DNA from 4 places in the Streptomyces sp. NPDC052043 genome. Region 2 is predicted to be linked to each of the others. Evidence: riboswitches for the same ligand, from Rfam matches in the RefSeq annotation. Region 2 holds a riboswitch; each other region holds the start of a gene.
What was found. A riboswitch is a leader RNA that binds a small molecule or an ion and turns the genes downstream of it on or off. The one in region 2 is predicted to bind cyclic di-AMP.

Region 1 (7,207 bases), on a different contig from region 2:
GCGGCGTGCCCTGTCCGCGCTGGCGTCGACGTGAACGGCGTGCGCGGCCCTGTCCGCCTCGACGGCCGGTTCGTGTCGGTCCCCCGTAAAATCGTTCCCACTGTGACTGACTCGCTGAACACCCCCCAGGCTCCCGCCCCCGGTGAGCTGCCCCGGCACACGCCGGGCGTGTCCGTGCGGCACACCCGGGCCAAGGGCGAGCCGCGTTTCCCCGACGGGCCCGTCGCCGATCCGGCCGGCTCGCACTTCGAGCGGCGGATCCGCAGCTTCCAGCCGCGCCGGAGCCGGGTGACCGCGGGACAGGCGGACGCGTTGCAGCGGCTGTGGCCCAGCCGGGGTCTGGACATCGACGGACAGCGGGTGATCGACCTCGCCGAGCTGTTCGGGAACACGCACCGGGTCGTGCTGGAGATCGGCTTCGGCATGGGCGAGGCCACCGCCCGGATGGCGGCCGAGGACCCGGACACCAACATCCTCGCCGTCGACGTGCACACCCCGGGCCAGGGCAACCTGCTGAGCCTCGCCGACCAGCACGGCCTCGGCAACGTCCGCGTCGGCAACGGCGACGCCATCATCCTGCTGCGCGAGATGCTCGCCCCCGACAGCCTCGACGGGCTGCGCGTCTACTTCCCCGACCCCTGGCCGAAGAAGCGGCACCACAAGCGGCGGCTGATCCAGCCGGAGTTCCTGACGCTGGCCGCCGCCCGGCTCAGGCCCGGGGCGATCGTGCACTGCGCGACGGACTGGGAGCCGTACGCGCAGCAGATGCTCGACGTGCTGACCGCGCACCCGGACTTCGAGAACACCCGGGCCGACGGCGGTTTCGCGCCGCGTCCCGACTTCCGGCCGCTGACCCGTTTCGAGGGCCAGGGACTGGAGAAGGGCCATGTGGTGAACGACCTGCTCTTCCGTCGCGTGCCACACGAAAACCAGCATCCACAGTGACCTCGTGAGGGCCGATGCCGTGGCCGCCTGCCCCCCGTACCCGACACCTCCCGGTGCCCCCGGCGGCACCTCCCGCCACGCGCACTGGTGGCAGCGGCGATGGGTCCGGTACGGCGCCCTCGTCACCCTGCTCGCCCTCTCCGGGCTCGTCATCCTCGCCCTCGTGCGCCGGCAGACCGGCACCGAGGGGTTCCTCGTCGGGCTCGGTCTCGCGGTACTGCCCGTACCGCTGCTGACGGCCGCCTTCCGCTGGCTGGACCGGGTCGAGCCCGCCCCCTGGCGGAACCTGGTGTTCGCCTTCGCCTGGGGCGCCTGCGCGGCGGCCCTGATCGCGATCGTCGCCAACAGTTTCGCCACCCACTGGATCGCCACGGCGACCGCCGACCCCGCGGGCGCGGACACCCTGGGCGCGACCGTGATAGCGCCGGTCGTGGAGGAGTCCGCGAAGGCCGCCGCCGTCCTGCTGGTCTTCCTCTTCCGCAGGCGCGACTTCACCGGCGTCGTCGACGGGGTCGTCATCGCCGGGGTGACCGCGACCGGCTTCGCGTTCACCGAGAACATCCTCTACCTCGGCAACGCCTTCGGCGCCGACCAGCTCACCGGTGACCGGGGCATCGCCTCCGTCACCGCGGCGACCTTCTTCGTCCGCGTCGTCATGTCGCCGTTCGCGCACCCGATGTTCACCGTGCTCACCGGCATCGGCTTCGGCATCGCCGCGACGTCCGGGGGCCGTCGGCTGCGGCGCCTGCTGCCGCCGCCGGCCGGGCTGCTGCTCGCGATGGGCATGCACGCCCTGTGGAACGGCTCGGCGACCTTCGGCGAGTACGGCTTCCTCGCGGTGTACGCCGCCATCATGGTGCCCGCGTTCGGCCTGCTGACCTGGCTGGTCGTCTGGACCCGGCAGCGCGAGCTGAGGACCGTGCGCGAGGAGCTGCCCGCGTACACCGCCGCCGGCTGGCTCACCCCGGCCGAACCGTTCGCCCTGGCCTCCATGCGGGCGCGCAGGCTGGCCCGCGAGCACGCCCGGCGCCACCTCGGCAGGCAGGCGGCGCGGACGGTCGCCCAGTACGAGGTGTACGCGACCCAGCTGGCCTGCCTCCGGCACCGGGGGCGCCGGGGACGGGCCGGGGCCGACTTCGCCGTACGGGAGCGGGAGCTGCTGCGCGAGCTGTGGCGCAGGCGGGAGGTGGCGCAGCCCGCGCTGGACCACGCGGCCAGGATGACCACGCCCATGGCCGCGCCACCCTGGCCCGGGTACGGGGTGTACGGCGTGTACGGGGTGCACCCGCGGCCGCTGGGGCACGGGTCGTACGGGCCGCCGTACGGACCGGCGACGCCGTACCCCGCGCACCTGACGCCGTCCCCCGCGTACAACCCGTACCGGACACAGCCGTAGCGCCGGCTGTTCCGTCCCGGGGGACGGGGAGCTACGCCGACGCCCGCGTCAGCTTTCCGAGCTCCTCGTCCGTGAGCCGCAGCTCGGCGACCCCGAGCAGTGCCGGGAGCTGTTCCACCGTCCGCGCCGAGGCGATCGGGGCGGCCACCGTCGGCTGTGCGGCGAGCCAGGCCAGGGCCACCGTGGCGACCTCGGCGTCATGGGCCCGTGCGACCTCGTCCAGGGCCGCGAGGACGTTGCGGCCCCGCTCGGTCTCGAGGTGCTTGGCCGCGCCCTGCGCCCGCGCGCTGTCCACCGTCGTACCGGGCCGGTACTTGCCGGTCAGGAAGCCGGAGGCGAGCGCGAAGTACGGGACGGCGGCCAGGCCGGACCGCTCGGCGACGTTCTGGAGCCCGCCTTCGTAGGTGTCGCGCGAGACCAGGTTGTAGTGCGGCTGGAGCGCCACGTACCGGGCCAGACCCTCGCGCTCGGAGAGGTCCAGGGACTCCTGGAGGCGCTCGGCGGAGATGTTGGAGGCGGCGATGTGCCGCACCTTGCCCGCCCTGACCAGCTCGTCGAGCGCGCCGATGATCTCCTCGACGGGGACGTCCGGCCGGTCGAAGTGCGTGTAGTAAAGGTCGATGTGGTCCGTACCCAGGCGCCGGAGGGAGGCGTCGGCCGCGGCCTTGATGTTGGCGGCGCTCAGCCCCTGGTAGTCGGGGTGCTGGCTGACCTTGGTGGCGATGACGACGTCGGAGCGATTGCCGCGCTCCTTGAGCCACCTGCCGATGATCGTCTCGGACTCGCCGCCGTGGTTGCCCTCGATCCACGCGGAGTAGGAGTCGGCGGTGTCGACGAAGTTGCCTCCGGCGGCCGTGTAGGCGTCGAGGACGGCGAAGGACTGCTCCTGGCCGGCGGTCCAGCCGAAGACGTTGCCGCCGAGGGCGAGCGGGAAGACCTCGAGATCGGACGAACCCAGTTTGCGTAGAGAAGTCATGTGCAACATCAACAACCGCGCCGGAGCGGCCCATTCCTCACCGGGCCGCGTCCGGCCGCAAAAGTTGCGCAAACCGGCCTCACGGTCTCGTCAGGGGTGAGACCGGTCCGCGTACGTCGCGGGGTGGGGCGTGTGCGTCAGGGGGTGAGGCCCTTGTCGCGCAGCCACACCCCGGGGTCGATGCCGGTGGCGTCGCCGCCCGGGTGGACCTCCAGGTGCAGGTGGGGCCCGGTGACGTTGCCGGTGGCGCCCACGCGGCCGATCACGTCGCCCGTGTTGACCTGCTGGCCGACGCTGACGTTGATCGACGACTGGTGGCAGTACCAGAGCTCGGTGCCGTCGTCGAGGGTGAGGATCGTGCGGTAGCCGTAGGCGCCGGCCCAGCCGGCCTCGGTGATGGTGCCGGTGTGGATCGCCTTGAGCAGGGTGCCCGTGGGCGCCGCGAAGTCGAGGCCGGTGTGGTAGCCGGAGGACCACATGGAGCCGGCCTGACCGAAGGTGGAGGTGATCGTGTACGAGGAGGTGGGCAGCGTGTACTGCTTGGCCAGCTCGGCCAGCCGCGCCTCCTCGGCCTTCCGCTTGGCTTCCTCGGCCTTCCGCTTGGCCTCCTCCTCCGCCTTCTGCTTCGCGGCGGTGGCCTTGGCCTCGGCCTCCTCGGCCGCCTTCGAGGCGGCCTGGGCTGCCTCCTTGGTGGCGGCGGCCTCGGCGTCCGCCTGGGCCTTGGCCTCGATCTGGACCTGCTGCTGCTCGGCCTGCGCCATGATCCGGTTGCGCAGCACCTCGCCGGCGTCCGCGGTCCCGCCCTCGGCCTCGGCGGTGGTCACGCCGACGCTGCTGAGCGCGGTCGACGAGCCCTCGGGGGCGTCGGAGGAGTGGTCGAACAGGGAGCCCACGGAGGGCAGATCGGGCAGCGAGATGGACACCGGCGGCTTGGCGCTGTTGGCGCTGGCCATGCCGCCCGCGCCGACGGCGGCGATGACACCGACGCCGAGAACGGTGGAGCTGCGGGCGAGTCCGCCGCCGCGCTGCTTGGCGACGCGGTGCCGGCCGCGCACGGGACGGACGGAATCCGCGGTGGGGTTCCACTCCTCCCAGGGGCCCTCGTCGGCGCGGCGGCTGTCGTAGCCGAAGGTCTCTCCGTACTGCCGGCTCGGCGTGAACGGGGCTTCCGGAGCAGGCGGGTTGGACGCCACGAAGGCGTACTCCTTTCCTTCCGTCTCGCCTACCGGGTTAGCTGACGGGTTCGGAGCGGGAAGGTCTCCTACGCGCGTAAACAAGCCATGCGAAACACGGCAGTTACGCCCGATTCACCCCAAGTTAGTGGTTCCCCGGTTCCCTTGCGGGATTCGGCGTGCGCGCACGGAGCCGCCTCTTGTGACGGCTGGGACGACCGTGCTGCGTTATCGAACGTTAATAGACCCGGGGCCTGTATTCCAAGCCGTTCGGCTTGATCGCTCCACCTCGCGGCCCGACCTTATGGTCCATGAGCACCGAAAACCGGACGAGTTGACTCCACATACGGGAGAGTCCGCGCCTGTGCCGGAGAACCCGCACGTCCGCCAAACACTCAGGGCCGGAATCCATTGATCAGATTCCGGCCCTGAGTTTCAGTAGCGGGGACAGGATTTGAACCTGCGACCTCTGGGTTATGAGCCCAGCGAGCTACCGAGCTGCTCCACCCCGCGTCGTTGTGTCACCAGTATATGCCATCCGCGGGGCTGCTCGCACCCAGCTCACTTCCACGCCGTCCGTCACCCGGTTCCCGGCCGTGCGACGAGGTCCCGCTCAGCCGAGCAGATGCCGGTTCGGTTCCCTGGCCCGTTCCTCGAACTCCGGCACCACGACGACGTCCGCGCCCCCGGCCGCCAGCACCCCGGTCCCGTCGGCACCCTCGACGAACGTGTCCGGCTCCCGCCACGCCGTCACCACCCGTCGCACCCCGGCGTCCAGAATCAGCCGGGCGCACGGACGCGGCCGGGAGGCGCGGCGGGCGCACGGCTCCAGGCTGCTGTACACCGTGGCCTCCGGCAGTCGCGGATCCGCCGGGTCGACCTTGGCCAGGGCCGCCTCCTCGGCGTGCACGACCGGGTCGCCCCCCTCCCGCGAGTACCCGCGGGCGAGTTCGGTCCCGTCGGCGGCGACCACCACGGCGCCCACGCTGAACGCCGTCCTGGACGGCGGGCAGTGGGCCGCCAGTTCGCAGGCGATCCGGAGCCAGTGCCGGTCGGCCGGGGCGGCGCGGCCGGCGGGGCCGGGGGCGGTGGGTTCGTAGCGCACGAGGACGACGTCCTCGATGGTCCGCGTCTCCACCAGCCGCAGCCGCCCGCCCTGGTAGCCCCCGGGCCCGAACAGCCGGGGCGCGCCGGGGTCCCCCACGAACAGGGGGGCGAGCACGAGCTGCACCTCGTCCGCGAGCCGCTGCTGGAGCAGCTGTGTGTGGATCGTCCCGCCGCCCTCGACCATGAGCCGGCGCACCCCGCGTACGTCGTGCAGGTGCTCGAGCAGCCGGGGCCAGCCGAGTTCGGCGCCCAGCGGCACGACGTCGGCGGCCAGGCCCGCGCGTCGCAGCCGCAGCGCGCCCTCGTCGGTCGTGTAGAGGACCTTCTCGCCGCCGGTGTGCCAGAAGGGCGCCCGGGGGTCCAGCTCGCCGGAGGCGCTGACCGCGACCTTCAGCGGGTACTCCGGCTTCCCGGCGGCGCGACGGGCGGCCCGCCGTTCGGGCGAGTTCACCAGCAGCCGCGGGTTGTCCGCCCGCAGGGTGCCGGCGCCGATCAGGATCGCGTCGGCCGACGCCCGTACCTCGTCGACCCGGTCGAAGTCGGCGGGGCTGGAGAGCAGCAGGCGCTCGGGGCCGGTGTCGTCCAGGTAGCCGTCGAGCGAGACGGCGGCGGACAGCAGGACGTACGGGTGGGGCATCGACGCCCTCTCTCTCGACGGCGGACTCGCTTCCAGTCTGACCGACACCGCCGATCGGAGACGGGGCACCACCGTGGCGGAGCCGCGCACACGACGCGGGCGGGCCGCGCACCGGTCGGTGCGGGGCAGTGGTCTCGGCGATGGTCAGTGCTCGAGGTGGACGCGGAACCGCAGCCGGCAGATGACGGCGTCGGTGTGGCGGCGCACGGCGCGGTCCAGGACGACGCCGCGCTGGTTCTGCAGAAGCCGCTGCCAGGGCCTGGGCAGATGCATCTCCGGGATGAGGACCACCATCCGGTCCTGCCGCTCCTGGGCGGACAGCGCGCGCAGATGGTCGACGACGGGCCGGGTCAGGGACCGGGTGCGGCTGTGCAGCACGGTGAGGGGGACACCGGGCTGCCAGGCGTTCCAGGCGGCGTGAACCTCGTCGGCGGAAGGGGCGTCGCGGTCCTCGGGGTGCACGACGGTGACGGCCCGGACGTCGTCGCCCAGGGACAGCGCGACGCTGAGGGCCTCGCTGGTGAGCAGGTTGACGGCGCCGACGGGAACGACGACGACCGTGTGGCGCGGCTCGGGCCGTGCGGGGACTTCGCCGAGGTGCAGGGCCGCGCCGATACGCCGGTACGTGCGGTGCACCGACTCGAACACGGTCACCAGGACGGCGACCGCGGCGAAGACCAGCCAGCCGCCCTCGTGGAACTTCGCGACCAGTTCGATGACCAGGGCCGCGAGCGTCAGCAGTGCCCCGAGGCCGTTGACGGCCGCCCTCCGCCACCATCCGGGACCGTGGTCCAGGTGCCAGTGCCGGACCATGCCGGCCTGGGAGAGGGTGAAGCCGATGAACACGCCGATGGCGAAGACCGGCACCAGCTTCTGGGTGTCGCCCTGGGCCACGACCAGCAGGACCAGGGCGGCGGCGGCGAGCACGACGACGCCGTAGCGGTAGACCTGCCGGTCGGCGCGCAGCCCGAAGA
Region 2 (7,207 bases):
AGATCACCTCGGGCTCGACGCCGAGGATGTCCAGCACCCCACGCACGAACTCGTCCCGGTTCTCGGCGTCCCGGGAGGCGGAGGTGGCCACGAAACGCAACCGCTCGGCGCCGTGCTCCTTGATGGCCTCGGCGTACTCCCGGCAGGCCGCGAAGGTCCGCTCCAGCGCCTCGGGGGCGAGCCGGCCGGTGCGGTCCACGCCCTGGCCGAGCCGCACGATGGTCATGCGCCGGTCCAGCTCGTGCAGTTCGCCGGTCGCCGGGTCGGCGTCCGCGACCAGCAGGCGGATGGAGTTCGTGCCGCAGTCGACGGCCGCGACCCGGGTCATGCGCCGCCCTCCTCGGCGTCGGCGGGACCGGCGGCCGTCACGCACGGGCCCTTGCGCCACCACTCGGGCAGCATCGCGATCGCCTCGTCCCCGAGCGGGTTCACGCCCGGCCCGGCGGCCAGCGAGTGGGCGACCAGGACGTGCAGGCACTTCACCCGGTCCGGCATGCCGCCCGCGCTGGGGAAGCCCGTCAGCTCCTCGATCTCGTCCCGGCGCCGGATGTAGTCCTCGTGCGCGGCCCGGTAGGCGGCCGCCAGCTCCGGGTCGGTGGCCAGCCGCTCCGTCATCTCCTTCATCACGCCGTCGGCCTCCAGCGTGCCGATGGCCGAGGCGGCGCGCGGGCACGTCAGGTAGTACAGCGTGGGGAAGGGCGTGCCGTCGGGCAGCCGGGGGGCCGTCTCCACGACGTCGGGCTGCCCGCAGGGGCAGCGGTGCGCGATCGCGCGCAGCCCGCGCGGCGGCCGCCCGAGCTGCTGCTTGAAGGCCTCGACGTCCGCCTCGGTGGGCTCGGTGCGCTCAGTGGGCGGCGGTGGGGTTTCCATGCCTTGCGTACATCTCTCTGTCGGTTCACTGGTCGGAGGCGTCGGACTTGTCGACTCCGTCCCAGACGTTGGCGTACCAGGGGCGGCGGGCCGACCCCCGGTCGGCGCGGGACTGGTCGGCCGGGCCCGGGTCGACCACGACGTAGCCGGTCTCGCCGGGCTTCACGTAGTGCAGTCGCCGCCGGATCTGCTGTTCGGCGTAGGCGTCGTCCTGCCAGCGTGCCTTGAGGTCGCGCAGTTGTTCCACCCGCTGCTGGGCCTGCCGCTTCTGCCGTTGCAGATCGGCGATGTCGGCGCGCTGGGAGACGTACTGCCGCATCGGGTACGCCAGGGCGACCACCATCGAGCACAGCACCAGCGCGAGCAGCGCCGCGCGGCCGGTGAGGCGGGAGCGGCGGGCCTGGCGCCGGGACTGCGAACGGTAGACACGGGCCGCGGTCTGCTCACCGAGCAACCTGAGCCTGGTCGTGGTGGAGAACCGGTCCCGGTCCTTGACCGCCATCGTCCCGCTCCTCCCGTTCGTGCCCGTGCACAGACGTGCGTACGTCCCCGGACACGGTACGGGACCGGGTACGGGGACGTACGTGCGACTGGCGAAGCCTTACGCTTTGCGGCTCAGCCGCCGGAACAGCTCAGCCCTTGCTGTGCCTACTGGTCCGCGGAGCGGAACCTGGGGAAGGCCGAACGGCCGGCGTACACCGCGGCGTCGTCGAGGATCTCCTCGATGCGCAGCAGCTGGTTGTACTTGGCGACGCGCTCGGAGCGGGCCGGGGCGCCGGTCTTGATCTGGCCGCAGTTGGTGGCGACGGCCAGGTCGGCGATCGTGACGTCCTCGGTCTCGCCGGAGCGGTGGGACATCATGCACTTGAAGCCGTTGCGCTGGGCCAGCTCGACGGCGTCCAGGGTCTCGGTGAGCGAACCGATCTGGTTCACCTTCACGAGCAGCGCGTTGGCGGCGCCCTCCTCGATACCGCGGGCGAGGCGCTCGGGGTTGGTGACGAAGAGGTCGTCGCCGACGAGCTGGACCTTGTCGCCGAGCTTGTCGGTGATGACCTTCCAGCCGGCCCAGTCGTCCTCGAACAGCGGGTCCTCGATGGAGACGAGCGGGTAGGCCGCGACGAGCTCCTCGTAGTACTCCGTCATCTCGGCGGCGGAGCGCTCCTTGCCCTCGAAGAGGTACTTGCCGTCCTTGTAGAACTCGGAGGCGGCGACGTCGAGCGCGAGGGCGATCTGCTCGCCGGGGGCGTAGCCGGCTTCCTTGACCGCCTCGAGGATGAGGTCGAGGGCCTCGCGGTTGGAGCCGAGGTTCGGGGCGAAGCCGCCCTCGTCGCCGAGGCCGGTGGACAGGCCCTTGCTCTTCAGGACCTTCTTCAGGGTGTGGTAGACCTCGGTGCCCCACCGCAGGGCCTCGGAGAAGGACTCCGCGCCGATCGGGGCGATCATGAACTCCTGGATGTCCACGTTGGAGTCGGCGTGCGAGCCGCCGTTCAGGATGTTCATCATCGGCACCGGCAGCAGGTGCGCGTTGGGACCGCCCAGGTAGCGGAAGAGGGGCAGGTCCGAAGCCTCGGAGGCGGCGTGGGCGACGGCGAGGGAGACGCCGAGGATGGCGTTGGCGCCCAGCGAGCCCTTGTTGTCGGTGGCGTCCAGGTCGAACATGGCCTGGTCGATCAGGCGCTGCTCGGTGGCGTCGTAGCCGACCAGCTCGGGGCCGATCTGCTCGATGACGGCCAGGACGGCCTTCTCGACGCCCTTGCCCTGGTAGCGGTTGGGGTCGCCGTCACGGAGCTCGATGGCCTCGAAGGCGCCGGTGGAGGCGCCGGAGGGGACGGCGGCACGACCGGTGCTGCCGTCGTCGAGGCCGACCTCGACCTCGACCGTGGGGTTGCCTCGGGAGTCCAGGATTTCCCGGGCTACGACGACGTCGATGGACGGCACGAGCATCTCCTTCTGGGATGTGACGCTGGAAGTGCGGGGCGTGAGCCTTGCGACTAGAGCCTAACCGTCCCGGGGCGGCGACCGGCCGACCGACCGCCTCCTGGACAGGGTGACGGTACCCATTGTTCCCGCTCGGAACAAAGGGGAGGGGAAGGTTCGGGAACGACCCGGCGGCCAGGAGGCGAAAATCCCCGCCCCGGCGCGTAGGGGGGAACACGCCGGGGCGGGGAGTCCATGGGGGCGGGACGGGCCCTTACTTGAGGTGGAGCTGCTGGCCCGGGTAGATGAGGTCGGCGTTGTCGACGATGTCCTTGTTCAGCTCGAACAGCTTCTGCCAGCCGCCCTGGACCCGGTGGGTCGCGGCGATGGAGCTGAGGGTGTCGCCGGAGACCACCTTGTACTCGCCGTCGCCCTTCTCGACCTTCTTGCCGGTGGGCGTGGTGACGGTCTTGGCCGGGGCCGGACGCGTCGCGGAGCGGTTGGCGGCCTGCTGCTCGGTCGAGCGAGTGTCACCGCTCTTGGCGGAGCCGCCGTTCGACGACGAGGAGGACGACGAGGCCGACGACGAGGCCGACGAGGAGGACGGGGCCGCGGGGGCGCTGCCGGTGTAGGCGGCGCCGGACAGGCCCTTGCCGCAGACCGGCCAGGCGCCCTTGCCCTGGCCCGCGAGGACCTTCTCGGCGACGGCTATCTGCTGCGATTTGGAGGCCAGGTCGGCGCGCGACGCGTAGGCGGTGCCGCCGTACGCGGCCCAGGTGGAGTTGGTGAACTGGAGGCCGCCGTAGAAGCCGTTGCCGGTGTTGATGGACCAGTTGCCGCCGGACTCGCACTGGGCGACCGCGTCCCACTCGGAGGCGGTGGCGGCGGAGGCCTGGCCGACCGCCATCAGCGGAGCGGCGACGGCGGCGCCGGCGACACCGGCGAGCGCGACGACACGGGTGGCCCTGGATGTACGACGGTGCTTGCCCTTGCTGGAGAACAGCATGGAAGGATCCCCTCACCGACGCCTGCGAGGTGAGCTGTCGGGTTCGGGCCGGATGAGTTGCCCGGCCGTGCCTCTCGCGTGAGGCACGGCTCCACCCCTAGCCGCTCCGGTCAACTGCCCGGCGCGGCACTTACCTTGGGTCCCCCGCTCCTGCCCACGGCGCTTGACGCGACGACTGTTCCCGTGCGGCCGCTGGCAGGATTCGGCGTTGCGGCAGCCGGGGCTCGCGGTGACGAGCGGTCATGACCGTAGGCATGCGCTCCGCCGAATTCCAAAGACGATCAGGGCTTCTGAGACTCATCCCACACTTTCGTCGAATGGGACATTCGGCACGAAGTGTGACGTGAACTCCCGCTAGTTTTGGGGTGTTTCGGCAGGGACAATCAGGGTCTGACCGGCGGCGATGTGGTTCGGGTCGGACCCGATCGCCCGCTTGTTCGCGGCATACAGCGCGTCCCATCCACCCTGGACGCCGAGGGAGTCGGCGATGGACTCGAGCGAGTCGCCGGAGCGGACGGTGTAGGAGTCGGCGACGCGGGCGGCGTGGCGGCCGGAGGACGCCACGGCGTGCCCGCCGACCGACTCCTCGACGGCACTGCCGCCGCGATGCCGTCCGGAACCGAGCGCTCCCGTGTCGACGAGGGCCGAAGTGCCGCCGGCCTGCCACGACTTGTCCGTGTCGCCCGTCTCCGGCGCGAACGAGGGCGAGGCGTCGGGCGACCGGGACCCGCTTGCCGTGACATCGGGAGACGTGTCGGACTTGCCCGGCTTGCCCTTCTTGGCGGGCGAGGACGGCGAGGGGGAGGACGCGCTGGGCGAGGCGGACGGCGAGCCGGAGGGGTCGACCGACGCGGGGTCGGTGTCCGAGGAGCCGTGCGAGCCGGACGAGTCGGCGGAATCGGTCGACCCGGTCGACGCCTCCGACGAGTCGGTCAGACCGAGGTCGTCCGTGATGGAGTTTCGGGAGGAGTCGGAAGAGCCGGACGAATCACCCACGCCGGTGTCGACCTTCGCCGCCCCGGACTTCTTGCTGAGCCCGGAGAGCAGCCCGCACGTCGGCCAGGCACCGGGGCCCTTGTCGGCGAGCAGCTTCTCCGCCACGGCTATCTGCTGGGACCGGCTGGCCTGGTCGGCGCTCGAGGCGTAGTCGAGACCGCCGTACTTCTCCCAGTCGTCCTGCGTCAGTTGCAGGCCGCCGTAGAAGCCGTTGCCGGTGTTGGCGCTCCAGGCGCCGCCGCTCTCGCACTTGGCCACCTTGTTCCACGCGTGGCCGTCGGCCGCGCTGGCGGCGCCGGCGCCGATCAGCGGGATGGCGATGGCGGATCCGGTCACTCCGGCGGCGACGAGGAGGGCCGGGGCCTGACGGGGCCGACGGTGACGGCCGTTCCCGGAGAGCATACGGAGACCTTTCGTGCGACAGCGTTGACCGGCGCGACGACCGGGGCTCGGTGCCACGCCGATGGGTGAAAGTATCGGCTGACGATCGCTTGTCACAAGTTCATGCCGCACAGATCACATGAAGATCACACAGTTGAGCATGTGTCATCTTCACGGCCGTCAGCGGGTAGACGCCGTGCGGCGGCAGGCGCCTTTTCCGGCCTTGTCCGACTTCCCTCCGACTTACCGACCGGGGGTGAACCGCACCGGCAGCGTCCGCAGTCCGCGCATGATGAGCCCACCGCGCCAGCGCAAGTCGGCCGGATCCGTGTCCAGTTGAAGGTCGGGAAGCCGGGTGAGAAGGGTGGCCAGCGCGGTCTGGCCCTCCAGACGGGCGAGCGGTGCGCCGAGGCAGTAGTGGACGCCGTGTCCATAGCCGAGGTGCTGATTGTCACGCCGCGCGAGATCCAGGACGTCGGGCCCGGCGAACTTCTCCGGGTCCCGGTCGGCGGCGGCGAGGACGACGAGGACCGGATCGCCGGGGGCGATGTCCTGCCCGCCGAGGGTGAGCGGCCCGGTGGCGTAGCGCCAGGTGGCGAGCTCCACCGGTCCGTCGTAGCGCAGGAGTTCCTCCACGCCCGTCTCCAGCAGGCCGTCGTCCCCCTCGGCGAGGGACCGCTGGAGCAGGTCCCGCTGCTCGGGATGGGTGAGCAGGGCGTAGGTGCCGTTGCCGATGAGGTTGACGGTGGTCTCGAAACCGGCGAACAGGAGGATGAAGGCCATGGCGGCGGCCTCGTTCTCGGTGAGGTGCTCGCCGTGGTCGGAGGCGCGGATGAGGGCGGAGATGAGGTCCTCGCCGGGGGCGGGCTCGGCCGGGAGCGCCTCGCGCTTGCGGTGGATGAGCTCGGCGAGGTAGCCGCGCATCTTCTTCACCGAGCGGGCGACCCCGCCGCGCGGGCCCTTGCCGTGGCGCTGGGGGTCCGGGGACTCGCCCCCGGGAAGATGCAGCATCATGCCCGCCCAGTCGCGGAAGTCGTCCTGGTCCTCGCGGGGGACGCCGAGCAGGTCGCAGATGGCGTAGATGGGCAGCGGGAAGGCGAACTCGTGGATGAGGTCGGCGGTGCCGCGCTCGGCGAACCCGTCGATGAGTCCGTCGGCCAGCTCCTGCACACGCGGGGCGAACTCGGCGACGCGACGCGGGGTGAACGCCTTGCTGACCAGTCGGCGCAGCCGGGTGTGGTCCGGCGGGTCGATGTTCAGCAGGTGGGTCATCAGCTCGGCCTTGCGCTCGCCGGGGATGCCGGTCCTGCCCTTGGCGTGCGCGGGCCCGGCGTGGTGCGCCGGGTTCTTGCTCAGCCGCTGGTCGGCCAGGGCCTGCCTGGCGTCCGCGTACCGGGTGACCAGCCAGGCCTCGACTCCGCTGGGCAGACGGGTCCTGTGCACGGGGGCGTGCTCACGGAGCCAGGCGTAGGCCGGATAGGGGTCGCTCGCGAACTCCCAGGTGAACAGAGTGGGTGGCTGGTCGTGCATACGGCCGACCCTAGCGTCGGCCCGTCCGCGCGGTGGAGCCGCGTGCCGATGCCGCCCGGTGCCCCTCGGGCCTTCAGCCGCGCTCCGTCCTGACGATCGCGTCCCGGTACGCGCGCGCCGCCGCGCGCAGCGCCGCCTCCGGGTCGACGCCCTCCGCCTCGGCGCGGGCGGCCAGGGCCAGCAGCTCGTACCCGTAGCCCTCGCTCTGCGGGAGGGGGACCTCCAGGCCCGCGGTGCGGACCCGGGAGGCCAGCTTGGCGGCGAGGGCGAGGCCGGGCTGGCCGAGGGGGACGCCCTCGGTCACGGAGGTGCGCTGCTTCTCCTCGGCCTTGGTGCGCAGCCAGTGCTCCTTGACCTCTTCCGGGGTGGTGGCGGTCTCGTCGCCGAAGACGTGCGGGTGGCGGTGGATCAGCTTGGCGACGATGGTGCCGGCCACGTCGTCGATGGAGAACGGCTCCTCGGGGTCCTCCTCGGCAATCCGGGAGTGGAAGACCACCTGGAGCAGGA
Region 3 (7,207 bases), on a different contig from region 2:
CAAGGTGCAGGCGCCGTTCATCTCCCCCGACGACCGGGCCGCAATGACCCTGGCGGTCACCCACCTCGCCTCCCTGGGGCACACCCGCATCGGCCTGGCCCTCGGCCCGAAGCGCTTCGTCCCGGTCCAGCGCAAGATCGAGGGCTTCGTCCGCGCCGTGCGGGACCAGCTGGGCCTGGCCGCGGACGTCATCGAGTCGCAGCTGATCCAGCACTCCCTCTACACCCTGGAGGGCGGCCAGGCCGCGGCCACCGCGCTCATCGAACGCGACTGCACGGCGATCGTCTGCGCCAGCGACATGATGGCGCTCGGCGCGATACGAGCGGCCCGGCAGCGCGGCCTCGAGGTCCCCAGGGACGTCTCCGTGGTGGGCTTCGACGACTCCCCCCTGATCGCGTTCACCGACCCGCCCCTGACGACGATCCGCAAGCCGGTGCCGGCGATGGGCCAGGCGGCGGTGCGCACGCTGCTCGAGGAGATCGGCGGGACGCCCGCGCCGCACAGCGAGTTCGTGTTCATGCCGGAACTGGTGGTGCGCGGTTCGACCGCCTCGGCCCCCGGGGACCGCCGTCGTCCTTGAGACGGAGGACATGCGACGGGAACCCGACCGGGGGATGACCGGCGGGCGAACGGTTTTCTGGCAGACTCTGTGCCTATGGGTGACTCGACCGTGACACGCCGGGATGGCCGGGAAGGCCGGGAAGAGACCGTTCCCCACCTCGCCACGGACGAGCAGGCCCCCACCGTCCTGGAGCGGCTGCGCACTCCCCGTCGCCCGCGGCTCTGGTTCGAGATCCTGCTGATCGGGGTGAGTTACTGGACGTACTCGCTGATCCGCAACGCGGTCCCGGAGCAGAAGGCCAAGGCGCTGCGCAACGCGGACTGGGTCTGGAGCGCCGAGCACCGGCTCGGCATCGCCGTCGAACACTCGGTCAACCATGCCGTCGACTCGGTGACTTGGCTGATCATCGGCATGAACTACTACTACGCGACACTGCACTTCGTGGTCACCATCGGCGTCCTGGTGTGGCTCTACCGCACGCACCCCGGCCGCTACGCGGCGGCCCGGCTCACCCTCTTCGTGACGACGGGCGTGGCCCTGCTCGGCTACTACCTGTACCCGCTGGCGCCCCCGCGCCTGATGACCGGCGGCCACTTCGTCGACACGGTCCAGGTCCACCACACCTGGGGTTCCATGGCCTCCGGCGACCTGAAGAACATGTCCAACCAGTACGCCGCGATGCCGTCCATGCACATCGGCTGGTCCCTGTGGTGCGGGCTGACCCTCTTCGCCCTGTGCACGGTCCCGTGGCTGCGCCTCCTCGGCTTGCTCTACCCCGTGGCCACCCTGGTCGTCATCGTCGCCACCGCCAACCACTTCTGGCTCGACGCGGTCGGCGGCGTCCTGTGCCTCTCCTTCGGCTTCACGGTGGCCCGCCTCTGGTACGGGGCGCTGCCGCACGCCCTGCCGCGGCGGACGCCTGCCCTGCGGCCGGCGCAGGCGTAGGCGGAGGCCCAGGCACCGGCGGGGACCTGCCTCAGCCCCCCCCCCACCTCTCACGCGCCGTAGAACAGCTCCTCCATGACCGCCCGGGCCCGGCGGGTCGTTCGCCGGTACGCGTCAAGCATGTCGCCCGCGTGCCCCGGCCCGTACCCCAGGTACCGGCCCACCGCGGCCAGCTCCCGCGGCTCGGTGGGGAACGTGTCCCCCGCCCGCCCCCGGACCAGCATCACCGCGTTGCGCACCCGTGTGGCCAGCACCCACGCCTCGTCGAGGGTCGAGGCGTCCTCCGGGGACACCAGTCCCGCCTCCCGGGCCGCCGCCAGCGCCTCACGCGTGCGCGTGGTCCGCAGCGACGCCACTTTGGCCGCGTGCCGCATCTGGAGCAGCTGCACCGTCCACTCCACGTCGGACAGCCCGCCCGGTCCCAGTTTGGTGTGCAGCTTGGGATCGGCGCCGCGCGGCAGCCGCTCGGACTCCATCCGGGCCTTCAGCCGCCGGATCTCCCGCACCGCCTCCTCGCGCAGCCCGCCGCGCGGATACCGCAGCGGGTCGACCAGCTCGACGAACCGCCGCCCCAGCTCCTCGTCCCCTGCCACCGGTTCGGCCCGCAGCAGCGCCTGCGACTCCCACACCAGCGACCACCGCCGGTAGTACGCCTCGTACGACCTGAGCGTCCGCACCAGCGGGCCGGACTTCCCCTCGGGACGCAGGTCCGCGTCGACCAGCAGCGGCGGATCCGCGCTCGGGACCTGGAGCAGCCGCCGCAGCTCGGCGACCACCCGGGACGCGGCCTCGGCGGCCTCCCGCTCGTCAGCGCCCTCCCACGGCTCGTGCACGAACAGCACGTCCGCGTCCGAGCCGTAGCCCAGCTCGTGCCCGCCGAACCGTCCCATGCCGATGATCGCGAACCGGGTCGGCAGGGTGTCCCCCCACTCCTTGCGCACGACCGCCCGCAGGGTGCCGGCCAGCGTCGCCGCCGTCAGGTCGGACACCGCGCCGCCCACCCGGTCCACGAGCGCGCCCTGGTCCGCCTCGGCGGGCTGGGCCTCGGTGCCGTAGGTGCCGACGATGTCGGCGGCGGCGGTACGGAACAGCTCCCGCCGCCGTACACCGCGCGCCGCCGTGACGCCCTGCTCGGCGGTCTCGGCACGGCGGACGGCGGCGAGGACCTCCTGCTCCAGCTGGGCGCGCCCGCGCGGTTCGAGGCCGCCCGCGTCACCGTTCCCCAGCAGGGCCACGGCCTCCGGTGCCCGCATCAGCAGGTCGGGGGCGAGCCGCCCGGCCGACAGCACCCGGGCGAGGTTCTCGGCGGCGGCCCCCTCGTCGCGCAGCAGCCGCAGATACCAGGGGGTCTTGCCGAGCGCGTCCGACACCTTGCGGAAGTTCAGCAGCCCGGCGTCCGGATCGGCGGAGTCCGCGAACCACCCCAGCAGCACGGGCAGCAGGGTCCGCTGGATGGCCGCCTTCCTGGTGACGCCGGAGGCCAGCGCCTCCAGGTGCCGCAGGGCCGCGGCCGGATCGGCGTACCCGAGCGCGACCAGCCGCTCCCGCGCGGCCTCCGGCCGCAACCTGGCCTCTCCGGGAGCGAGTTGAGCGACGGCGTCGAGCAGCGGCCGGTAGAACAGCTTCTCGTGCAGCCGGCGCACGACACTGGTGTGCCGTTTCCACTCGCGGGTGAGCTCGGTGATCGGGTCGCTGCGCAGGCCGAGCGACCGTCCGAGCCGGCGCAGATCGGCCTCGTCCTCGGGGACGAGGTGGGTGCGCCGCAGCCGGAACAGCTGGATGCGGTGCTCCAGGGAGCGCAGGAACCGGTAGGCGTCGTCGAGTTGCACGGCGTCCACGCGGCCGACGTACCCGCCGGCGGCCAGCGCCTGCAACGCGTCCAGGGTGGAGCCGCTGCGCAGCGAGCGGTCGGTGCGCCCGTGCACCAACTGAAGCAGCTGCACGGCGAATTCGACGTCGCGCAGGCCGCCGGGACCGAGCTTCAGCTCACGCTCGACCTCGGCCACGGGGATGGTCTCGACGACGCGGCGGCGCATCTTCTGCACGTCGGCGACGAAGTTCTCGCGCTCGGCGGCCTGCCAGACCAGCGGGTCGAGTGCGGCGATGTACTGGCCGCCCAGCTCCAGGTCGCCGGCCACCGGGCGGGCCTTGAGCAGCGCTTGGAACTCCCAGGTCTTGGCCCACCGCTGGTAGTAGGCGACGTGGCTGCTGAGGGTGCGCACCAGCGGCCCGTTGCGGCCCTCGGGCCGCAGGTTGGCGTCGACCGGCCAGATCGAGCCCTCCACGGTCGTCTCGGAGCAGATCCGCATCATGTGCGAGGCGAGCGCGGTCGCGGCGCGCAGGGCCTTGACCTCGTCGGCGCCGTCCGCGGCCTCGCCGACGAAGATCACGTCGACGTCGGAGACGTAGTTGAGTTCGTGGCCGCCGCACTTGCCCATCGCGATCACCGCGAGCCGGCACAGCGCGTCGTCCTCGGGCGCGGCGGCCCGCGCGAGCCGGAGCGCGGCGCGCAGGGTGGCGGTGGCGAGGTCGGCGAGTTCGGCGGCGGTCTCGGCGACATCGGTGGTGCCGCACACGTCGCGGGCGGCGATGGACAGCAGGCAGCGCCGGTAGGCGACGCGCAGCGCGACCGGGTCGCCGGCCTCGGCGAGCCCCTGCTCGAACTCCTCCACGCCCGGGTGCAGGTCGCGCGGCTCGTAGGTGACCAGCGCCCGCCAGTCGCCGGCGTGCCGGGCGAGATGGTCGCCGAGCGCGGCGGAGGCGCCGAGCACGCCGAGCAGCCGGTCGCGCAGCGGCTTGGCCGCTATCAGCGTGTCGAGCAGCTCGCGGCGGGCCTTGGACTCCGGCTGCGCCTCCAGCAGCCGGACCAGACCGCCCAGCGCGAGGTCCGGGTCGGCGGTGGCGCCCAGCGCCTCCAGCAGCACCGGGTCGTCCCGGAGCGGGGCGAGGTCCGGGCCCTCCAGCAGCCGCTCGGCGTCCGAGGCATGGATGAAGCCGTGCCGCAGCAGCCGCGTGAAGGTACTGCTCCTGCGTCCCGGCGCCGTCATCCCGGCCTCCCGTCGGATCAAGCCCGTCCTGGCCAGAGCCTATCCGCACTCCCGGCCCGGGGCCCTGACGGCGGACCCGCCTTCCGCGCCGGCCGAGACCGGACGGCAACCGACAGGTGCTTCTCCAGGCCGACGCCGGTGGCCACCGGAGTGCAGCCACCCGCACACGTACCGTGAAAGTCACGAAAACGTAGCGGACATATCACGCACCAACCTTCACAGCAGTCACACGCGTTGGCTAGCGTGCCCGGCGGGCACCCCGTACCCCCGCCGGCGAACAACGCCGGGACGGGTGGCCTGCGCCGAGTCCGGTGCGCTTCACGGCAGCCGGAGCCGGGGACCCAACTCATCCCTGGGGTGAATCGGTCCCGTACACGCGCCCCCCACAGCGTGCACGGGACGGTAGGGCAGCCCTTCCGACCACCCGCCCGAACCCGACAGCTAACCCGGTAGGCGGTCCGTGGAAGGAGTCGCCACCCTTGGCGTCGCACCGCAAAGCCCGGCCCACGGCGACCCGCATCGCCGGACTGCGCACGTCCCCGGCCCTCGGTCTGACGACCGCGGCCCTCACCTCCGTGGCCCTGCTGTCCCAGACGGCGAACGCCGCGCCCGCGCAGCCCGGCAAACCCAGCCTCGAAGAGGTGCAGAAGAGGGTCGACGACCTCTTCCACCAGGCCGAAGTGGCCACCGAGAAGTACAACGCGTCGAAGGAGAGAACCGCCACGCAGCGCCAGCGCGTGAACGGCCTCCTCGACGACGTGGCGAAGCGTGCCGAGAAGCTGAACGAGGCGCGGAACGAGCTCGGCTCGTTCGCCGCCGCCCAGTACCGCACGGGCGGAATCTCCGGCACCGCGACGCTGCTGCTCGCGAAGGACCCCCAGCAGTACTTCGCCCAGGACCATCTGATGAGCCAGCTCACCGAGCGGCAGAAGAAGGCCGTGGACGACTACCAGACCGCGCAGCTCGCGACGGCGAAGAAGCGCACCGAGGCGGCGAAGATCCTGGAGTCGCTGACCACCTCGCAGAACGAGCTGAGGACCAGCAAGCAGGACGTCCAGCAGAAGCTCGCCGAGGCACGCCGGCTGCTGTCGACGCTGACCGCCGAGGAGAAGGCGCGGCTGGCGGCGATCGAGAAGAAGAAGCAGGAGGTCGCCCGGCAGAAGGCCGCGGAGCTGGCCCGCCGGCAGGCGGCGGAGGAGGCGGCGGCGGCGAAGAAGCGCCAACAGGAGCAGGCGGCGAAGAGCTCCGACGCGCAGACGAGCAGCGGGACGGGCGCGGACACGAGCGCCGGATCGAGCACGAGCACGGGCACGGGCACGAGCGCCGGCTCGAGCACCGGCTATGCCGCCAAGGCCGCCAAGGTCATCGACTTCGCGAGGGCCCAGATGGGCAAGCCGTACGTGTGGGGCGCCTCCGGCCCCGACTCGTACGACTGCTCCGGGCTCACGCAGGCCGCCTGGAAGTCCGCCGGGATCTCGCTGCCGCGCACCACCTGGGACCAGGTGGGGGTCGGCACGACCGTCCCCGTCTCCGAAGCCCAGCCCGGCGACCTGGTCTTCTTCTACGACGACATCAGCCACGTCGGGATCTACATCGGCGACGGCATGATGATCCACGCCCCGCACTCGGGCGCGAACGTCCGCGAGGAGTCGATCTACTACATGCCGATCCACAGCGTCGTCCGCCCCGCGTGACGCGCGTGCCGGACGCCTGGGCCGGCACCGGACAGGGAAGGGCCCGCGCCGAAAGGCGCGGGCCCTTCCCTGTCGGCATGCGGCGGGTGGGGCCGCGGCGCACGCTGGTTCTTGTACCTGCCGGAGGCGGGAGGCCGTGCGGGCGGACAGTGGAGGTGCGTCGTCCATGTGCCGTTGGCTTGCCTATGCGGGGACACCCGTCCTGCTCGATGACGTCCTGTACCAGCCGGACCACTCGCTGATCGACCAGAGCCTGCACTCGCGGATGGGCGTGGAGACGACCAACGGCGACGGGTTCGGCATCGGCTGGTACACGCCGGAGGCCGACAGCCCGGCGGTCGTGCGGGACACCGGCCCGGCATGGAACAACCGCAACCTGCGGGAGATAGCGCAGCACGTCCGGTCACCGCTGTTCTTCGCCCACATCCGGGCCTCGACCGGCACGGCGGTGCAGCAGACCAACTGCCATCCCTTCCGCCACGGCCGGTGGATGTGGATGCACAACGGCGCGATCAACGAGTTCAACAGGCTCAGGAGGGAACTCTGCCTGGCCGTCGACCCGGGGCTCTTCTCCCGCATCGAGGGATCGACGGACTCCGAGGTGATGTTCTTCCTGGCCCTCACCTTCGGCCTCGACGACGATCCGCCGGGCGCGGTGGCACGCATGGCGGGGTTCGTCGAGCGGACGGGCCGCGAGCAGGGCGTGCGGCACCCGCTCCAGATGACGGTCGCGGTCTCCGACGGCGACCGGACCTGGGCCTTCCGCTACTCCAGCGAAGGTGCCTCGCGGAGCCTCTTCTACAGCACCCGCTTCGACGCCCTGCGGGTGCTCCACCCCGACGTCAGGTTCCCGCGGGGGCTGTCGGAGGAGTCCCGCCTGATCGTGTCGGAGCCCCTCAGCAGCCTCGCCGGCGCCTGGAACGAGGTTCCGGAGGGCAGCTACGGCGCCGTTCGCCCGG
Region 4 (7,207 bases), on a different contig from region 2:
CGTCGGACGCCAACTCCCGGACCAGGGAGCGGATCTCCCGCATGCCCTGCGGGTCGAGACCGTTGGTCGGCTCGTCCAGGACGAGCAGTCTGCGCGGCTGGAGCAGCGCGGCGGCCAGGCCCAGACGCTGTTTCATGCCCAGGGAGTAGGCCTTGGCCTTCTTGCCCGCCGCGGCCGTCAGGCCCACCCGGTCCAGGGCGGCCGCGACCCGGCGGCGCCGGGTGCGGGGGTCGGCGGTCGGGTCGGCGGCGTCGTAGCGCAGCAGATTGTCCCGGCCGGAGAGGAAGCCGTACAGGGCCGGGCCCTCGATGAGCGCGCCGACGTGTGGGAGCACGGTGCGCGAGGACCGGGGCATGGGGCGCCCCAGTACCCGCGCCGTGCCGGACGTGGGCTCGATGAGTCCCATCAGCATGCGGATGGTGGTGGTCTTGCCCGAGCCGTTCGGGCCGAGGAAGCCGAAGACGCTGCCCGCCGGGACGGTCAGGTCGAGGCCGTCGACGGCGAGCTGTCCGCCGCGGTAGCGCTTGGTGAGCCCCCGCGTCTGGATGACGCCGTCGTCCTCTTCGTCCATCGGCTCCCCCGATCCCTCGTGCCCGTCGGTCCTTACTTCCCGGCGTTCGCCGCCTTCACCAGCGTGTCCTTGGTGACGGCACCGACGTACACCTTGCCGTTGTCCGTGATCAGGGCGTTGACCAGGCGGGTGGAGAAGACCGTGCCCTTGCCGAACGTGCCGCTGACCTGGTCGCCGAGCGAGTCGAGGAACCCGCTCAGGTCGCCCTTGCCGGCGGACGACGGGACGCCGCCCTTGGTGCCGGTGTCGAACACGGCGATGGAGTTCCAGCCCTTGCCGAGGACCTTCGGACCGTTCTCGGCCAGGCCCTTCTCCTGCGTACCGGGCTCGTGGAACGGGCGGCCCGGGCCGGTCTTCCGCCCGCTGTCCTTTCCGGCGTCCTTCCTGGCGGCCTTGTCCGCGTCCTTCCCCTCGGTGATCTTCGCGCCCTTGGGCGGGGTGAAGTCGAAGGTCGAGGCGGCCGGCTTGGCGAAGCTGATCCGGGTGAAGCCCGCGTCCAGCACGGCGGCGCCGCCGCTCGCCGGGGTGAGCGTGAACTTCAGCGGCAGCCCGGTCTTGGCGTCCACCGCGATGCTGATCACGCCGACCGTGGTGCCGGAGGCGTGCTTCGGCTCGATGACCAGCCTGTAGGCGTCGCGTCCGGCGACCTGCGCGGTGCCGTCGACCTTCACCGAGGTGGTGTCGTCGACCGACTTCAGGGCCTCGTCGGCGAAGTTCTTGGGCGTGGCGGGGGCCTCGCCCCGGTGCTTGCCGGCGCTGTCGCCCGCGGTGCTGTGGAAGACCTCGTTCGACTTGCTGTCGTAGCCCCAGACGTCCTTGCCGTTGTGGATGAGGCTGTACTCGGCGGCGCTCTCGATCAGCGAGACCTTCTGCCGGTCCTCGCCGTCGGACGCGACGCGCAGGGTGTGCGTGCCGGAGGCCAGCTCGGGCAGCTTTGACGCCGGGTCAGCCGACGAACCGTCACCACCCCTGGCCGCGCCGGAGGCCAGGCCGCTCTCCAGGCCGCCGAGGTTCGGCAGGCCGAGGTCCGTGCTGACCTTGACGGTGCCGGACAGGTGCTGGACGTCCGACTGGGCGATTTTCTCTATGAGTTGCTGTGCGCTGATCTTCGGCAGGTCGGGGTCGCCGGACGCGGCGAGTGCCGGGACGAGCCCGATGGTCGCCGCCGCCACCCCCACCACCGTGACCGGGACGACGTAGCGCGCGGCCTTGCGGCGCCCCGCGCGCAGGTCGTCGGCTTCGGATCCGTTCGGTGCCATGTGTGCCCTACCTCCGTCTTCGGCGGCGGCTGTCCTTCTGCACGGGGATGTCACCCTCAGCCGCCATTCTCACCCAGATCGGTGAGGAGTGGTGTGTGGTCCGTGGTGTCCATCTGACCAAATCGGCCGGGTGAAAGCGTCAGACCGCGGAGCCAACTCCGTGTACGCCTGCGGTATGACACGCGAAGGGCGACGCCTCCCCCACCCCGTAGGGGTCAGGGTGGAGAGCGCCGCTCGAAGGGGCCGCCCGGCGGGGGCCGCCCGGCGGGGGTGTCCGGCGGGGGTGTCCGGCGGGGGTGTCCGGTGAGGTCGCGGAGCCGGACAGGCGTCAGCCGGCCCGGTGCACCACCGCGTCGCAGAGCTGGAGCAGCGCGGCCTTCGCGTCGCACTCCCGCAGCGGCGCCAGCGCGGCCCGCGCCTCCTCGGCGTAGCGCACGGTGTCCCGGCGGGCCTGCTCCAGTGCCGGGTGCACCCGCAGCGCCGCCAGCGCCTGAGCGTGCCGCGCGTCGTCGGTCAGGTCGGAGTCCAGCAGCTCGCACAGGGCGGTGTCCTCGGGCAGCCCCAGCCGGGCCGCGCGCTCGCGCAGCCGCAGCACCGGCAGCGTGGCGATGCCCTCGCGCAGATCGGTGCCGGGCGTCTTGCCCGACTCACGCGAGTCGGAGGCGATGTCCAGGACGTCGTCCGCCAGCTGGAAGGCGACGCCCAGCCGCTCGCCGTACTGCGTCAGCACGTCCACGACCGTCTCGTCGGCGCCGGACATCATCGCGCCGAACCGGCACGACACCGCCACCAGCGATCCGGTCTTGCCGCCCAGCACGTCCAGGTAGTGGTCGACCGGGTCCCGGCCGTCCTGCGGCCCGGCGGTCTCCAGGATCTGCCCGGTGACCAGCCGCTCGAACGCCACGGCCTGCACCCGCACGGCCTCCGGGCCGAGATCGGCGAGGATCTGCGAGGCCCGGGCGAACAGGAAGTCGCCGGTCAGGACCGCGACGGAGTTGCCCCAGCGGGTGTTGGCGCTGGCCACCCCGCGGCGCACGGCGGCCTCGTCCATCACGTCGTCGTGATAGAGGGTCGCCAGGTGGGTCAGCTCCACCACCACGGCCGACGGCACGATCCCCGGCGCGTACCGGTCCCCGAACTGGGACGCGAGCATCACGAGCAGCGGCCGGAACCGCTTCCCACCAGCCCTGACGAGGTGCTGGGCGGCCCCCGTGATGAACGGGACCTCACTCTTGGTGGCTTCGAGCAGCCCTTCCTCGACAGCCGCCAATCCGGCCTGGACATCGGCTTCGAGAGCCTGGTCCCGCACGGTCAGCCCGAATGGCCCGACGACGGTCACGAGGGGTCTCCTGTCTGCTGGTGTCTGCTGGGATTACACGGTTTGTCGATAGGTCGCTGCCCTCACTCAAGTCAGCGTATCCGGTCACGTTTCGATCACCGATATCGCCCACCTATACGGGTCAGGCCACATCACCCGACGTGACCACCGTCACGCACCCGCCCCACGGCTCCCTCCGCGCTCACCCATGCGGTCCGATTTGCCCCTATTAGGGTTTCAATTCTCTTTAGTGGTAATTGCCCGTCAGGCGCCCACCCCGTGAGTTGGGTCACGCCGCCCTCCGTTCACGCCACCCCTCGCACTCCTTCACATTCCCTTTACGCACAGCCGAGTTGAACCCTGGCAGCCACAAAGGATCAAGCACCACATACACGCCGGACCAAGGTCAAATAGGGCGATGTGTGATTCCGGCACTTGTTCGGGACATCTGGTCTCGCATACGTTCCCGGCCATCGGGCGGAACGCCGAATCCTGCCGCCGCCCGTAACCCCAACGACCGAACGAACCATGGCAGGAGCGGGGGACCCAGGTAAGTCGCCGGGCCGGGCTCGTACGTCCTACGTCGTACGCCGCGCCGGAACGGCTCGGGGTGAAGCCGCGCCCTTCGGGGCGCGGCCGGGCACCTCCCCGCCCGAACCCGACAGCTCACCTCGCAGGCGACGGAGAGGAACACCCCCATGCCTGCAAACGGCCAGCGCCGCTCCACCCGTACCGCCCGCCTCGTTCGCGCCCTCGCCGTCACCGGCACCGGCGCAGCAGTCCTCGCCGTGCCGCTGCTCGGCGCGACGACCGCGTCCGCCGCGACCCCGGTCTCGTCCAACGCGACCACCCTCAAGACGGCCTCGAACCTCGGCTACCCGAACAACCTCGACGGCTGGATCCGGGCCTCCCTCCAGGTCATGGCCGAGAAGGGCATCCCGGGCTCCTACAACGGCATCTACCGCAACATCATCCGCGAGTCCTCCGGCAACCCGCGGGCCATCAACCTCTGGGACTCCAACGCGGCCAAGGGCATCCCGTCCAAGGGCCTGCTCCAGGTCATCGACCCGACCTTCAGGGCCTACCACGTGAACGGCACGTCGTGGGACATCTACGACCCGGTCGCCAACATCACGGCCGCCTGCAACTACGCGGCCAAGCGGTACGGCACGATGGACAACGTCTACAGCGCCTACTGACAGGTCCGCTGCCGGCCCACACACCGGCTAGCCAAGCAATCGTTCGAGGACGACGGCGATGCCGTCGTCCTCGTTCGACGTCGTGACCTCGTCGGCCACCGCCTTGAGCTCGGGGTGGGCGTTGGCCATGGCGACCCCCCGGGCGGCCCACCGGAACATCGGGATGTCGTTGGGCATGTCGCCGAAGGCGAGGGCGCTCTCGCGGCCCAGTCCCAGGTGTTCGGCGGCCAGCGCCAGTCCGGTCGCCTTGGTGATGCCGCAGGGTTGGAGTTCGACGGTCCCGGGTCCCGACATGGTGACGGTGGCGAGGGAGCCCACCGCACCGCGGGCCGCCGCCGCCAGCTCGTCGTCGGACAGCACCGGGTGGCGCAGCAGCACCTTGCTGATGGGCGCGCGCCACAGGTCGTCGCGCCGTTCGACCCGTACGGCGGGCAGCGCCGGGTGCGGCATGAGATACCCCGGCTCGATGAGCGTGAGCCCCTCGGCCCCGTCCTGGTCGACCGCGGCGTACACCTCCCCCACCTCCGCCTCGATCTTGCCGAGCGCGGTCTCGGCCTGTTCCCGGTCCAGGGTGACCGACCACAGCAGGCGGTCGCTGCCGGCGTCGTAGAGCTGTGCGCCCTGACCGCACACCGCGAGTCCCGTGGTGCCGAGGACGCCGAGCAGTTCCCGCACCCTCGGCGCCGGCCGTCCGGTCACCACGAGGTGCCGGGCACCGGCGGCCGCCGCCCTCGCGAGCGCGGTGAGGGACCGCTCGGAGACGGTGTCGTCGCCGCGCAGCAGCGTTCCGTCCAGGTCGGTGGCGATGAGGTCGAATGCGAGGGCGGCCATGATCAGAGAATACGGATGCCCCGGCCCGCCGACTCGACCGGAGCCGGACCACCGCGGTGGTCACCGTTTTCCCGGCTCCGTCCCCTCCAACTCCCTTACTGATGAGGGCGCTTGAGCGTGACCGGCGAGGTGGCGCTCGGCCGTGCGTCGCCGCGGGCCGGCCGGCCGGCCGTCGTGCCGCCGCGGCGGTTGGTCCGCCACAGCTGATAGAGGTGCCGGGCGCCCGGCCGCACGAAGCGCGCGAGCATCGTGACGAACGGCAACGGGTCGTCCCCCGCGAACCAGGCCAGCTCCGTGCCGCTCGCCCTCGCCGGCGCGTGCGGCGTCGTGTAGCCGCTGCGACGGTAGGCGAGGAGGGCGGGCAGGTCGATGTTCTCCACGACGTACCGGTGGCCGGCGCGCTGCCCGCCCTCCGGAACGGGGCGGCCGGTCAGGTCGAGGTGCATGGCCCGTACGACGTCCACGCCCGCCCCGCTCTCGAAGAGCCGGAACTGCGCGCCCATCCGCGGATTGAAGTCGAGGAGCTTGTACTGCCCGTCGCGCCGGTCGAAACGCAGGTCGAGGTCGACGATGCCGGTGAAGCCGATCTGCTTGATGAACCGTGCGGCGAGGTCGGCGAGTTCCGGGTTGTCGACGACGTACGCGTTCGCCGTCATACCCGCGTGCGGCGGCCAGGAGCGGACCTTGACACCGGTGAACATCGCCAGCGGGCTGGAGTTCCGGTCGAAGTAGGCGTGCACGATCCAGTCCTCGGCCTCCTCCCGCGGCAGGTACTCCTGGAGGATCACGCCGGGCCGCTCGCCCCAGTCGCGGGCCAGGGCCAGCAGGCCTTCGCGGGTGTTGATCCTCGTGGTGCCGTTCACCGCGGGGCTGCTGCGCCGCACGAACGCCTCGCGGTTCTTGGCCACCACCGGGAAGCGGGTCTTCTCGGCGAACGCCACGATGTCGTCGTACGACTGCGGGAAGGCGGCCGCGGGGCTCGGGATGCCGTGTTCCACGCACAGTTCGTGCAGGCCCTGCTTGCTGGCCAGACGGCGCGGCAGGCAGGGGGCGACGGGCGGGAAGAGGAAGGGGCCCCGGAGCGCGTCCTGGTGCTCGGCGATCAGGACCGCGGCCTCCTCGTCGGTGGGCACCAGGACGGTGGGCCGGCCGATGCGGCGGCCGATCCGCAGCAGGCCCTCCACCAGACGGTCCGCGCCCTCGGTGCCCCTGGTCGGCCAGACGAACGCGCGTTTGAGATAACGGGAGGAGGCCGCCGGCGTGTAGGCGTCCTCGGTGATCGCGTACATGGGCACGCCCAGGCGGCCGAGGCTGCGGATCGCGCCCACCCCGCCGTGGTGCAGCGGGTAGTCGCCGAACTTCACGATCAGGCCGGGGACCTCACGGTCGGCCCGGAAAGGCACACTGACGGCATTCCTGGCCACGGGTCCCCCCACGTGTCCCCCCTATGGAGCGGACCCACCCCGTCCGCGTCCTCAGAGGACGCTAAGCCGGAATTACCCCCTCCCACAAGACCAATTCGGGCATTGCAAACTCTTTAGGCCCTGCCCAAGACATGGGACGCCCCCGTAACGTGTGGCCCGATCACATGGAATTCGGGAAAGGAAGGCAGCACCCATGCCCCCCTTCGAGGTCCCCGAGGGCGACCCCTTCGGTCCGCACAACCTTCCCTACGGCGTCTTCTCCCGCGCCGGGTCGACGGAGAGGACCGTGGGCGTCCGGCTCGGCGACCACGTGCTCGACGCGGGGGCGGCGGCGCGGGCGCTCGGTACTCCCCACGCCGGCCTGCTCGCGCAGCCGAACCTGAACCCGCTGCTGGCCGCGGGCCGCGCCGCGTGGTCCGACGTGCGGCGCGCGCTGACCTCGTGGCTGACGGAGCCGGCCCACCGGGAGACCGTCGCCCCCTTCCTGCACCCGCTGTCCTCGGTGACCCTGCACCTCCCCTTCGAGGTCGCGGACTACGTGGACTTCTACGCCTCGGAGAACCACGCCCGGAACGTGGGCCGGATCTTCCGCCCGGACGCCGAGG

Region 1: another riboswitch for cyclic di-AMP. It lies ahead of ACIHCX_RS19085 (M23 family metallopeptidase); the one in region 2 lies ahead of ACIHCX_RS22770 (transglycosylase family protein).
Region 3: another riboswitch for cyclic di-AMP. It lies ahead of ACIHCX_RS02005 (NlpC/P60 family protein); the one in region 2 lies ahead of ACIHCX_RS22770 (transglycosylase family protein).
Region 4: another riboswitch for cyclic di-AMP. It lies ahead of ACIHCX_RS25105 (transglycosylase SLT domain-containing protein); the one in region 2 lies ahead of ACIHCX_RS22770 (transglycosylase family protein).

The regions. Positions count from the first base shown of each region.
Region 1 covers NZ_JBIUBT010000006.1:470,644-477,850, reverse strand. Annotated here, with positions in the region: gene lhgO (L-2-hydroxyglutarate oxidase) at 1-34, shown strand, start outside; gene trmB (tRNA (guanosine(46)-N7)-methyltransferase TrmB) at 103-945, shown strand; gene ACIHCX_RS19095 (PrsW family intramembrane metalloprotease) at 965-2,341, shown strand; gene ACIHCX_RS19090 (aldo/keto reductase) at 2,373-3,317, opposite strand; gene ACIHCX_RS19085 (M23 family metallopeptidase) at 3,455-4,510, opposite strand; cyclic di-AMP (ydaO/yuaA leader) riboswitch at 4,522-4,679, opposite strand; tRNA gene ACIHCX_RS19080 (tRNA-Met) at 4,929-5,002, opposite strand; gene ACIHCX_RS19075 (dihydrofolate reductase family protein) at 5,103-6,233, opposite strand; gene ACIHCX_RS19070 (APC family permease) at 6,378-7,207, opposite strand, start outside.
Region 2 covers NZ_JBIUBT010000009.1:82,024-89,230, forward strand. Annotated here, with positions in the region: gene ACIHCX_RS22750 (exopolyphosphatase) at 1-328, opposite strand, end outside; gene ACIHCX_RS22755 (DUF501 domain-containing protein) at 325-870, opposite strand; gene ACIHCX_RS22760 (septum formation initiator family protein) at 896-1,372, opposite strand; gene eno (phosphopyruvate hydratase) at 1,519-2,814, opposite strand; gene ACIHCX_RS22770 (transglycosylase family protein) at 3,062-3,793, opposite strand; cyclic di-AMP (ydaO/yuaA leader) riboswitch at 3,798-3,965, opposite strand; gene ACIHCX_RS22775 (transglycosylase family protein) at 4,148-5,191, opposite strand; gene ACIHCX_RS22780 (cytochrome P450) at 5,414-6,700, opposite strand; gene ACIHCX_RS22785 (nucleoside triphosphate pyrophosphohydrolase) at 6,774-7,207, opposite strand, start outside.
Region 3 covers NZ_JBIUBT010000001.1:444,514-451,720, reverse strand. Annotated here, with positions in the region: gene ACIHCX_RS02020 (LacI family DNA-binding transcriptional regulator) at 1-580, shown strand, start outside; gene ACIHCX_RS02015 (phosphatase PAP2 family protein) at 656-1,507, shown strand; gene ACIHCX_RS02010 (bifunctional [glutamine synthetase] adenylyltransferase/[glutamine synthetase]-adenylyl-L-tyrosine phosphorylase) at 1,558-4,554, opposite strand; cyclic di-AMP (ydaO/yuaA leader) riboswitch at 4,845-5,026, shown strand; gene ACIHCX_RS02005 (NlpC/P60 family protein) at 5,034-6,248, shown strand; gene ACIHCX_RS02000 (class II glutamine amidotransferase) at 6,415-7,207, shown strand, end outside.
Region 4 covers NZ_JBIUBT010000010.1:197,657-204,863, forward strand. Annotated here, with positions in the region: gene ACIHCX_RS25090 (ABC transporter ATP-binding protein) at 1-571, opposite strand, end outside; gene ACIHCX_RS25095 (outer membrane lipoprotein carrier protein LolA) at 604-1,830, opposite strand; gene ACIHCX_RS25100 (polyprenyl synthetase family protein) at 2,159-3,169, opposite strand; cyclic di-AMP (ydaO/yuaA leader) riboswitch at 3,654-3,841, shown strand; gene ACIHCX_RS25105 (transglycosylase SLT domain-containing protein) at 3,847-4,347, shown strand; gene ACIHCX_RS25110 (HAD family hydrolase) at 4,375-5,178, opposite strand; gene ACIHCX_RS25115 (ATP-grasp domain-containing protein) at 5,274-6,581, opposite strand; gene fahA (fumarylacetoacetase) at 6,796-7,207, shown strand, end outside.